DNA from 2 places in the Bacillus cereus group sp. BfR-BA-01383 genome. Region 2 is predicted to be linked to the other one. Evidence: riboswitches for the same ligand, from Rfam matches in the RefSeq annotation. Region 2 holds a riboswitch; the other holds the start of a gene.

Region 1 (4,902 bases), on a different contig from region 2:
CTTTGTTTTTATGTTCAGCAATCGTCCCTGTTTTATGTAAATCGATTCTTCTTTCTTCGTCCGTTTCATTCCACTGTATAAAGAAGGGTAATTTCGGTCCGTTCTCTTCCTGCTTTACAAATAACATTTTCCATTCTAAAAGACGGCCATCTTTTCTCATGCGTTTCCCTTCAAATGGTCCAATCGTTTGTATGCCATGCTTTCTGAACTTAACTGTTAATTCTTCAATTGCATCTGTTCGAATTGCGATTTGTAGCATTCCTTCTCCAGTTTGTAATTTCACGACCGTTTCCTGCACTAATGGATTTTCTGCTTCTTTCGCTTTTTCTCCATGCTGAACTGCTAAAAATTCTATATATGATAAGTCAAAATAACATAAACTATTCCAAGTACCCCAGTTTGTATGTCGTCCGCCTAATGCAGTATGAAATCCACGCTCCTGCATTTGTTTTGCTGCTTCCTCCGGTGTGCAATGCACTGCGTGAACGAGATGATCAAATACTAACATGTCCTTCTCCCCTTTCTCTCCATCCTTTTATTGTATATTTTATTTTTCTTTCATTCAATTCAAAAAACTTTAAAACCCAGTTGTTTTATACGATTAATATGTATTATAATAAAACAAATTTCAATATTGCTGATTGGAAAAACCAAAGGCACTTTTCTCATATGGGAAAAGTGCCTTTTTCATTTATTTATTACAGGGGGAATATTTATGCAGAAATTAATTGTATTTGCTATTATTGGATTTTTCGCTCAATTGATTGATGGAGCACTCGGAATGGCGTATGGGGTAACCTCTACTTCTCTATTATTAATGTTTGGTATCGCACCGGCTGTAGCTTCCGCTTCTGTTCACTTAGCTGAAGTCGTTACAACTGCTGCTTCTGGTGCATCTCACATTAAATTTGGAAACGTGGATAAATATACCGTTTCCAGGCTTACATTACCAGGAGCAATTGGTGCATTTATTGGGGCATGTTTTTTAAGTAATTTACCTGGCAATGTGATTAAACCGTACATTTCAATATTTTTATTCACTTTAGGGGTTTATATTTTATTACGATTTCTTATTCAAAAGCAAATTGCCACTTCAAAAAAACGCATGTCTGCCAAACAACTTGTACCGCTCGGTTTATTCGCTGGATTCGTCGATTCAACTGGCGGTGGTGGCTGGGGTCCAATTACGACACCTGTGCTACTTGCAAGAGGAAATGAAGCTAGAAAAGTGATTGGATCTGTAGATACGAGTGAATTTCCTGTTTCACTCGCTGCAACAATCGGCTTCTTCATCTCACTTGGCTGGGAACAAGTAAGCTGGGTTTGGGTATTCTCCTTAATGCTTGGCGGTATTGTCGCAGCTCCAATTGCAGCATGGTTAGTACGCATCGTTCCATCTCATTTACTTGGCGTATTAGTTGGTGGCCTTATTATTTTTACGAATATACGTACACTACTTACAACATTTAAAGTGGATCCAACTATTATTTCACTTTCTTACGTGGCAGTTGGTCTTGTCGTTATTATATCTATTTTTATTGCTGTCCGTAATCATTCGAAACATTCGACAATTGGATACCCGACAGATCAAAAACAAATACTACCTTAATTACAAAAATACCGCCCGATTTATTTCGAGCGGTATTTTTCTATTTTCCAATTGATCATCGTTTCTGTAGCTTCTACTCTCTTCATATGTAATTTTTCTAATACACGGATTGAACCATAATTATCTAGAAGTGTCTCTGCAATAACCGTTTCTACTTTTCCTGTCTGAAAAGCCCACTTTATTAATTCAGCTACAGATTCTGTAGCATATCCTTTATTCCAATATTTCTCAATAAAACCGTAACCAACTTCTACTGTACTATTCTCGCTTGGTTTCCCTTTAAACCCTATATCCCCTAGTACGATGTCATCTTCTTTTCGAATGACATACCATGCGCCCCAAGGTAATAAAGCCGTATCTTCTTTTACATGTTCTACATGGCCTATAATATGCGGACCACTGTTATACCATTGTTTTTCAGCAACACGAAACATCTCTTCTGTACATGGTACTATATAGAGCCTTTCCGTTTCTAATTTCACAATGATTTCCCCTTTTCCTTTAAACGTTTATCTCATTATAACAAAAAATATGACCACATTATGAATGTCGAATTATATTTTCCGAATTTTCTTTTAATTTTAGAGGATTTTTCATTATTTTTTGCGAAACATTTGTATAACAATTTCTTTATTTATTTTTTTGTTACATAACAGTAGGTTCGGGTGGAGTTTTGCAAGCGTTTCCTAAACAATAACCGATATTTTTTGACTTTTCCTAACAAAATTCCTTGCAATATATTCAGAAAGTGATTACAATTGCGATATATTAAAAATCTTAGCAATATATAAATCCTCATCAGTCCGATGAGGTAGAGGTTGCGACTTTTAAAAGTAAAATGGACGAGACACAGAGAATGTCACCGACTCCGTTTGAAAGGAAAAGTTGCCGAAGTTTATATTTCTTCTCTGGAACTATAAGCTGGGGCTGTCTCCGAAAGGAACAGAACTGTCACGTTTACAAAATTACCGTGTAAACGTGGGGTGCTATCTTAACGGAAGGGTATGATGGGGTGGTTATTTGTGAAACGTTCCGCCAAATTCCTTTGGCGGTTTTTTGTACTTTTCTCCCCCCGCTCCTTCCTATCTTACAAGAAAAGGAGTGTTGAACATGAATAGCGCAACGAATCAAACTACCTCTAAAACGCAAACTACACAAGGAAAAGGTGAATTAAAACGTAGTTTAAAATCAAGACACCTTACAATGATTTCTCTCGGTGGTACAATTGGTACCGGATTATTTCTTGCCAGCGGTGGCGTCATCCACTCAGCTGGACCCGGTGGTGCACTAGTTGCATACGCCGCAATTGGTATTATGGTTTATTTCTTAATGACAAGCTTAGCTGAACTCGCAGCATACATGCCTGTTACTGGCTCTTTTAGCACGTATGCAACAAAATTTGTTGATCCATCACTTGGTTTCGCACTTGGATGGAACTATTGGTATAACTGGGCAATTACGATAGCGGCTGAACTCGCAGCTGTATCGTTAATTATGAAATTTTGGTTTCCAGATACACCTTCACTCGTTTGGAGTGGCCTTTGTTTAGCTATTATTTTTCTCTTAAACTATTTATCTGTTAAAGGTTTTGGTGAATCTGAATATTGGTTCGCACTTATTAAAGTAGTTACTATTATTATCTTTTTAATTGTCGGTTTTATGATGATTTTCGGTATTATGGGCGGCGAATTTGTTGGATTTAAAAATTTCACTGTTGCAGATGCACCATTTAACGGCGGTATTATGGCAATTATCGGTGTATTTATGGCCGCTGGTTTCTCATTCCAAGGAACTGAATTATTAGGAGTAGCTGCTGGTGAAACTGCTGATCCAGAGCGTAATATTCCAAAAGCAATTCGTTCGATCTTTTGGCGTATTCTTTTATTCTATATCCTTGCGATTCTCGTTATCGGTTTATTAATTCCTTACACAACTGAAAGCCTTGCCGCAAGTGATGTAACAGTAAGTCCATTTACACTTATTTTTGAAAAAGCGGGCGTTGCCTTCGCTGCTTCTGTTATGAACGCTGTTATTTTAACGGCCGTTTTATCTGCTGGTAACTCTGGTATGTATGCATCAACTCGTATGCTTTGGGATTTAGCTCGCCAAGGAAAAGCACCAAAGTTCTTAGGTAAATTGGATAGCCGTGGCGTACCTGTTAACGCATTAATCGTAACATCGATTGTCGGTAGTGTCGCTTTCATTGCTTCTTTATTCGGTGACGGCGTTGTATACATTTGGTTATTAAACGCATCCGGAATGTCTGGCTTTATCGCATGGGTTGGAATTGCAATTAGTCATTATCGTTTCCGTAAAGCATATATCGCACAAGGAAAAGATTTAAAAGACTTACCTTACCGAGCAAAATGGTTCCCGTTCGGTCCAATCTTTGCATTTGCACTTTGTGTCATTGTCATTTTAGGACAAAACTATGGCGCATTTACGGGAGAATCTATCGATTGGAACGGTGTATTCGTTTCTTACATCGGTTTACCACTTTTCTTAGTACTATGGTTAGGTTATAAATTTACGAAAAAAACAAAAGTGATTCCTCTTGATAAATGTGAACTAAAATAAAGTAAAACGAGCAAACAAATTTGTTTGCTCGTTTTTTATTACAACCCTCTTTACTTCCCTATTTCTTTTGTTTTTGCAATAATAAAGGAAATATACATAAAGGTTGGGATTACATGAACATTCGTATTACTGATGAAGCAAAAGCAGCTATACATAGATTAGAACGTGAAGGCAAAAAAATCGTTCGTATTAGAGGAACAATGACAAACTCTTGTAGTATTTTCGTTGATGTGGATTTAATTTGGGATACATATAATGCAGATGATGTTGTATATGAAGATACAGATCTTATCGTACAAATGGATTCATTCACGAAAGACTATACTGGTGATACGGTGAAACTTGATTATAAGACGACTGGTTTTAGTATTACGACTCCGAGTGAGACTTTGGTTTATGGGTTGTCGATTAAAAAATAAAAATTGTTTTCATTTGACTAATGAGGTGAAAAAATGGGTAAATATGTTCCATTGAAATTTTTATTTAATGAAGAATTAGCAGAAAAAATGGCTGATTCTATTTGTAAACACAATCCCCATTTCTCTAAAAGAAATTTTGTAGCTTCTGTTACATATAAAGTTGAAAATTTAGAGTTAAAGCAACGTATTGAAGTAATAGCAGATGAATTACACAATGCATTACAAAAAGATTTTAAGGAAGCAATACATATATTACTGAAAACATTAGGACCAGAAAATACAACAGAAGTAGGCACA
Region 2 (4,902 bases):
TAATGTTTATAAGGGCACTTCACGGTTATTCGTTTCTGCCGGGTTTTGGGGCGGTGAAGGTGGATTGTTGTTCATAATAGGGATCCCATCTTTTTTATTTATATATGTGTAAAATCATTATTTAACTTATGGATTGGAATTGTATAGTCATTTTCACTATATGAGAGCTGCCTATGAATAGTGATAAGAAATTTTAGGACGAGAAAAGAGGCTGCTATGTACAGCCTCTTTTTCGTTAAAATGAAGAAATTCGTTTCTTCGTTTTTGGTACAATAATAAATTTGATCCAGAGTAATCCGGCAATTATAATGATAACACTATGTAGAAATTGTCCTGTAGCAACGAGTACAACAGTTGAAAAAACAATTAATTGAATGCTTATTAATATGAAAATTAAGCTGAGAAATTGGTTCATTTTTTCTTCAGTAGTAATCGGATATAATGCTACAATAATATTTCCCGAAAAATATTTCCATAGAGAACGAAGCTGCATAGAAATCATATATAGGAAGACGTAAGCGATGGCGCCTTTTACGTATATATTTGGAACAAAATATAGGGTGAAAGCGCCGATTAACCCTAAGCGAATATATATACCAAAATAATCATTGCCGCGTAAAAATGATAGTGTATGTAAATAGAAGAAAGTAGCTTGTTTTTTATGTAGTAAAGGTTCGATCCAATTGGAAAGCCATTTTCTGCCGTTTACTTGTTTTTTTAGCTGCGGCACATCAGTGAAGATGCTAGCAAATTGATAAAAGCGTATGTCCAATTTTTCTTCTTGCTCGATTATGTATTCCCACGGTATTCGTTTTGTAGGTTGTTTTTTCGTGTATAGAAGCAGGAAAGCGAGAAGTAAAAGTAGTCCGCCTAATACGATCACATTTGCTGTATAAAACAGCATGTAAATAATAAGTGCGTTACAAGCAAGTCGTATAATAAGCCATATACTTTTTTCATGACTATCACGCCACATCCAATGTATGTACATATTCCAGGCCTTCGTAATCATTAAAACGATAAAGATTGTACATAAAAAAGGTACAGTTAATTGTAATGATTGCATGGCAAGTGGAACGAGAATAAGGAACATAAATAATAATGGGAAAAGCTGAATGATGTAATTATATAGAAGAGATTTTTTGAAATAAGAAGTTAATTTCTCTTCTAGTGCGAGTAAATAGACAGCATCAGGTTTTTGAATAAATGTACGTATTGGGCATCTCGATATAATCGCTGTTAGGACGATTGTAATGAGTAATAAGGATACTCCTGTAGAAGGAGCTGTTTTAAGAAACTTTGCGTAATAGTAAGCACCTATACAGGAGACGAAGATGAAGCTATATAGTAAACCGTTAATCATACGTGCAAAGTATGTAATGATATTTTGAATATGTTGTTGGAAGCGACTGCTCCATAATGATTCGATTGACATGTTTTTCACCTCTTTGTTCTATTATATATGTTTTATAAAAGAAAAAACGAGCAAATTGCGTTATGCAACTTGCTCGTTTTTCTTTTCGTTATTTTTTTTCTGATCACGATTCATTAATGGATAGAAGGCAAAGCCGATTACGAATAAACCAATTCCGAGAAGGAATGTTTTTATATCGGATGCGCCTGTTTTAATAACCCATAGTGCATAGCAAAGCGCGATCACTGCGACTATGCCATCCATAATTCTTGAACCCATTTCATTTTTATACGTTTCACCAGTTGCGACTAGTTTTAACTGGAAGATTGGTGAGACGAGATACGGAATGAGATAGGCCAGTGTTGATACGGTAATAACGAATGTATAAGCTTCTGCAATTGTTCCTGATAATGTTGAGAATAAGAACACTTGCGACATAATGTTTGTTAATCGTAATGAGTAAATTGGACTTCCTTTTTTGTTTGTTTTTGCGAAGAAGGAAGGGAAGAAACCTTCTTTTGCTGCTTGATACGGTACTTCTGAGCTTAATAAAATCCAGCCTAATATGGAACCGAATAGGGAAGTAAGAGCAAGTAATGCCATAAGTTTCCCGCCGCCATGACCCATTGCAGCGTTTAATGCATCTGCTAATGGACGTTCAGAAGCTTGTAATTTATCAACGTGAAGTACACCCATTGTTAAAATTGTAATTCCTAAGTAAATTGCAACTGTAATTAATAATCCTGCAACTGTTGCGCGTTTTACTGTTTTGGGAGAGGTAGCTCGGTTTGATAAAAGAACCGCCGATTCAATCCCTATAAATGCCCAAAGCGTTGTAAGAGCAGCTAAATTTACTTGTGAAAGGAGGCCGTGTGATACGCCTTCTTTATCGATCATCGGTGTGTACCATTGTCCAAACTTTGAAGCTTCGAATGCAAATAAAGTAACGATGATGAATAAAAGGAATCCAGTTATTTTCGTTGTAGTTGCTATGAAGTTTAGTTTTCCAGCTCCGCTTACACCGTTTGTTAAAATTAAATGAGTTCCCCATAGTAAGATGGAACAAATAGTAAATGTAATTAGTTTTCCAACTTCTACGTTAAATGAACCGATTGAAAATAGTAGTCGTGTATCTTTCATGATCGGGAAGAAGAGTGATAAATATCCCGCAAATGATGTAATGATGGCAACGTTACTTGCCCAGTTTGCAACCCAATATCCCCATACCATACTGAAACCAGCCATTTTTTTCTTTTTTGGTGATGAGAATAAAGCATATGCATGACTTTGTGGCCCTGTTGTTAAATCAGGACGACGAATTGCTAAATTACCGAAAACAAGAGCTAGCATTAAAACACCAAACCCTGTTGTTAACCAAGCTAAAGTGACACCGAGTGGGCTTGCTGTTTGTGCCAACGTACTTGGCACCATGAAAATCCCAGCGCCAACCATGTTACCAACAACGAAAGCTGTTAGTACCCAAAAGCCCCATTTTTTTTGCTGCATAGAAAATACCTCCAAAGTTAGTATAACCAAGTCAAGCGAGGAGATATGTATGTCTTCCGAAGTCAGGAAGAGAAGTCCCAAACAAAACAAAAAAAGCACGTAATTTGCCGCTACATGCTTTCTATCTTATAAGAAACCCACGACATACCTCTCGATAGCTCTCCACAAACGAAAACGTTTGTGACAGTTCTGCACTTATTAAATACAGACCCAGCAAGCGTGCATGGTGGACACGACTTACTTCGGCAACCATTCCTTTCTCATTCATTCATCAATGCCACTACATCTCCTGAAATGATACTCTTAATGATTGCAACCTCTACCTCACCGAGATACGAATGAGGATTTAAATATTAAATTAACGTATTTAAGAGTAACAAATGAATTTTTATACGTCAATGGATATAGCAAAAATCAGATTATAGAGAAGAGTTTGTTATTGTGGTGTTGGAGGGTTTGATACAGATTCATTGAATAAATATGTAATGAATTTTGAACAGGAGATTTACTAATTATTTAATGGGAATGGGGATTATTGAAATGATACGTGCTTATAGTGAAGAAGAGGATCGAATCGGGATTTTGGATTTAATAAAGAGTACGGGGATAGAAGGGGAGATAGGTTCTTTGGATGATATTGTGTCGAACGCTACTCATTTTCTCTTATATATCCAAAATGAGGTTAAAGGGTTCGCATATTCATCTTTTTATACAAATAGTGCTGAAGAGTCTATTGTTCAAATAAGTGTGTATGTAGCACCAGGTTCTCGTTTAAGAGGTATTGGTTCTGCACTATATAAGAAAATAGAAGAGTTAATTTCTAAAATAAAACCGGATTTTGTATGTACTTATATGAGGACTGAATTAGAAAGTTCTATTGGTTTTGCTAAGAAAATGGGATTGGAAAGATGGTGGGGATCGCTTGAATTGATATATAAGGGAGGGAGCTTTCCTGAAACAGATATGACGTTTATTAAATATGAGGATAGATTTTTTGACCAGTTTGTAACAATGGTACAGGAATGTTATTACGAATTGCATGAAATGAATGATATGAAGCCTTACCTTGCTCTGGAAGATAGTATAAAGAAGTACAAATTGAACAATGAAAGTAACGTGTATGTAGCTTTAGAAAATGAACAGCTAGTTGCATCGGTTACGGTAGGAGAAGGAACAATAGAGAATTTAATGGTCGCACAAATTCACCAAGGAAATGGATATGGTCGTAAAGCCTTGCAATTTGGTGTGAACAAGTTGTTAGAAGACGGGTATGAAGATATTAGATTATGTTATATAGAAGGAAATGAAAGTGCTGAGAGGTTATACAATTCTGTAGGATTTAAACCGCTTCATAATACACAAGTGTATCGGAAATTAAAAAAGCAGCTGACCTAAATATTAGATCAGCTGCTGAATATAAGATTAAACTAAGTTTAATACAGTTACTTTTTCACGTGTCATAGACTCAAGGCTCTTACGAATACCTTGTGCGCCCATGCCTGAACCTTTTCTTTTACACCGATGAATGGGAAGTGGTCAGGGCCGCGCTCTGTGCGTCCGTTAATTTGCACAGAACCAGTTTCGATTTTGTTAGCAATTTCAATTGCTTGTTCATCTGAAGAAACACGGCTGATTGGAAGGATTGGGCCAAATGGCTCTTCCCAAGCAACTTTCATTTCTTCTGTTACGTGGTCGATTAATGTTGGGTAAATTAAGTTACGCTCACGTTTGTTACCGATAACGATCGTAGCACCTTTTTCTACAGCATCGTCAACTAAGCCTTGAACGAAGTCAGCTGATTTATCGTCAATTAATGGAACGATTGTGCTGTCTTATTCTTTTTTTATTTTGTATGCCCGTTCTTACAGAAGATTCTCTTATTTCAAATGGATTCATTATGTATTTTATTTTATATGTAAAAAAACAATTGACAGAATACTCAATAAAGTTGTAAGATTATAAATGGAAAATAAATGAAAGGG

What was found. A riboswitch is a leader RNA that binds a small molecule or an ion and turns the genes downstream of it on or off. The one in region 2 is predicted to bind lysine.
Region 1: linked by a shared signal. The riboswitch ahead of MR065_RS06380 (amino acid permease) and the one ahead of MR065_RS09815 (amino acid permease) in region 2 are both predicted to bind lysine.

The regions. Positions count from the first base shown of each region.
Region 1 covers NZ_JAKUFP010000004.1:169,137-174,038, forward strand. The annotation lists gene MR065_RS06365 (VOC family protein) at 1-508, opposite strand, end outside; gene MR065_RS06370 (sulfite exporter TauE/SafE family protein) at 716-1,609, shown strand; gene MR065_RS06375 (GNAT family N-acetyltransferase) at 1,630-2,091, opposite strand; lysine riboswitch at 2,414-2,606, shown strand; gene MR065_RS06380 (amino acid permease) at 2,720-4,186, shown strand; gene MR065_RS06385 (iron-sulfur cluster biosynthesis family protein) at 4,300-4,605, shown strand; gene MR065_RS06390 (DNA alkylation repair protein) at 4,639-4,902, shown strand, end outside.
Region 2 covers NZ_JAKUFP010000007.1:124,336-129,237, reverse strand. The annotation lists partial or broken gene MR065_RS09825 (hypothetical protein) at 1-75, opposite strand, end outside; gene MR065_RS09820 (ABC transporter permease) at 236-1,435, opposite strand; gene MR065_RS09815 (amino acid permease) at 1,496-2,920, opposite strand; lysine riboswitch at 3,068-3,250, opposite strand; gene MR065_RS09810 (GNAT family N-acetyltransferase) at 3,461-4,315, shown strand; partial or broken gene MR065_RS09805 (aldehyde dehydrogenase family protein) at 4,343-4,752, opposite strand.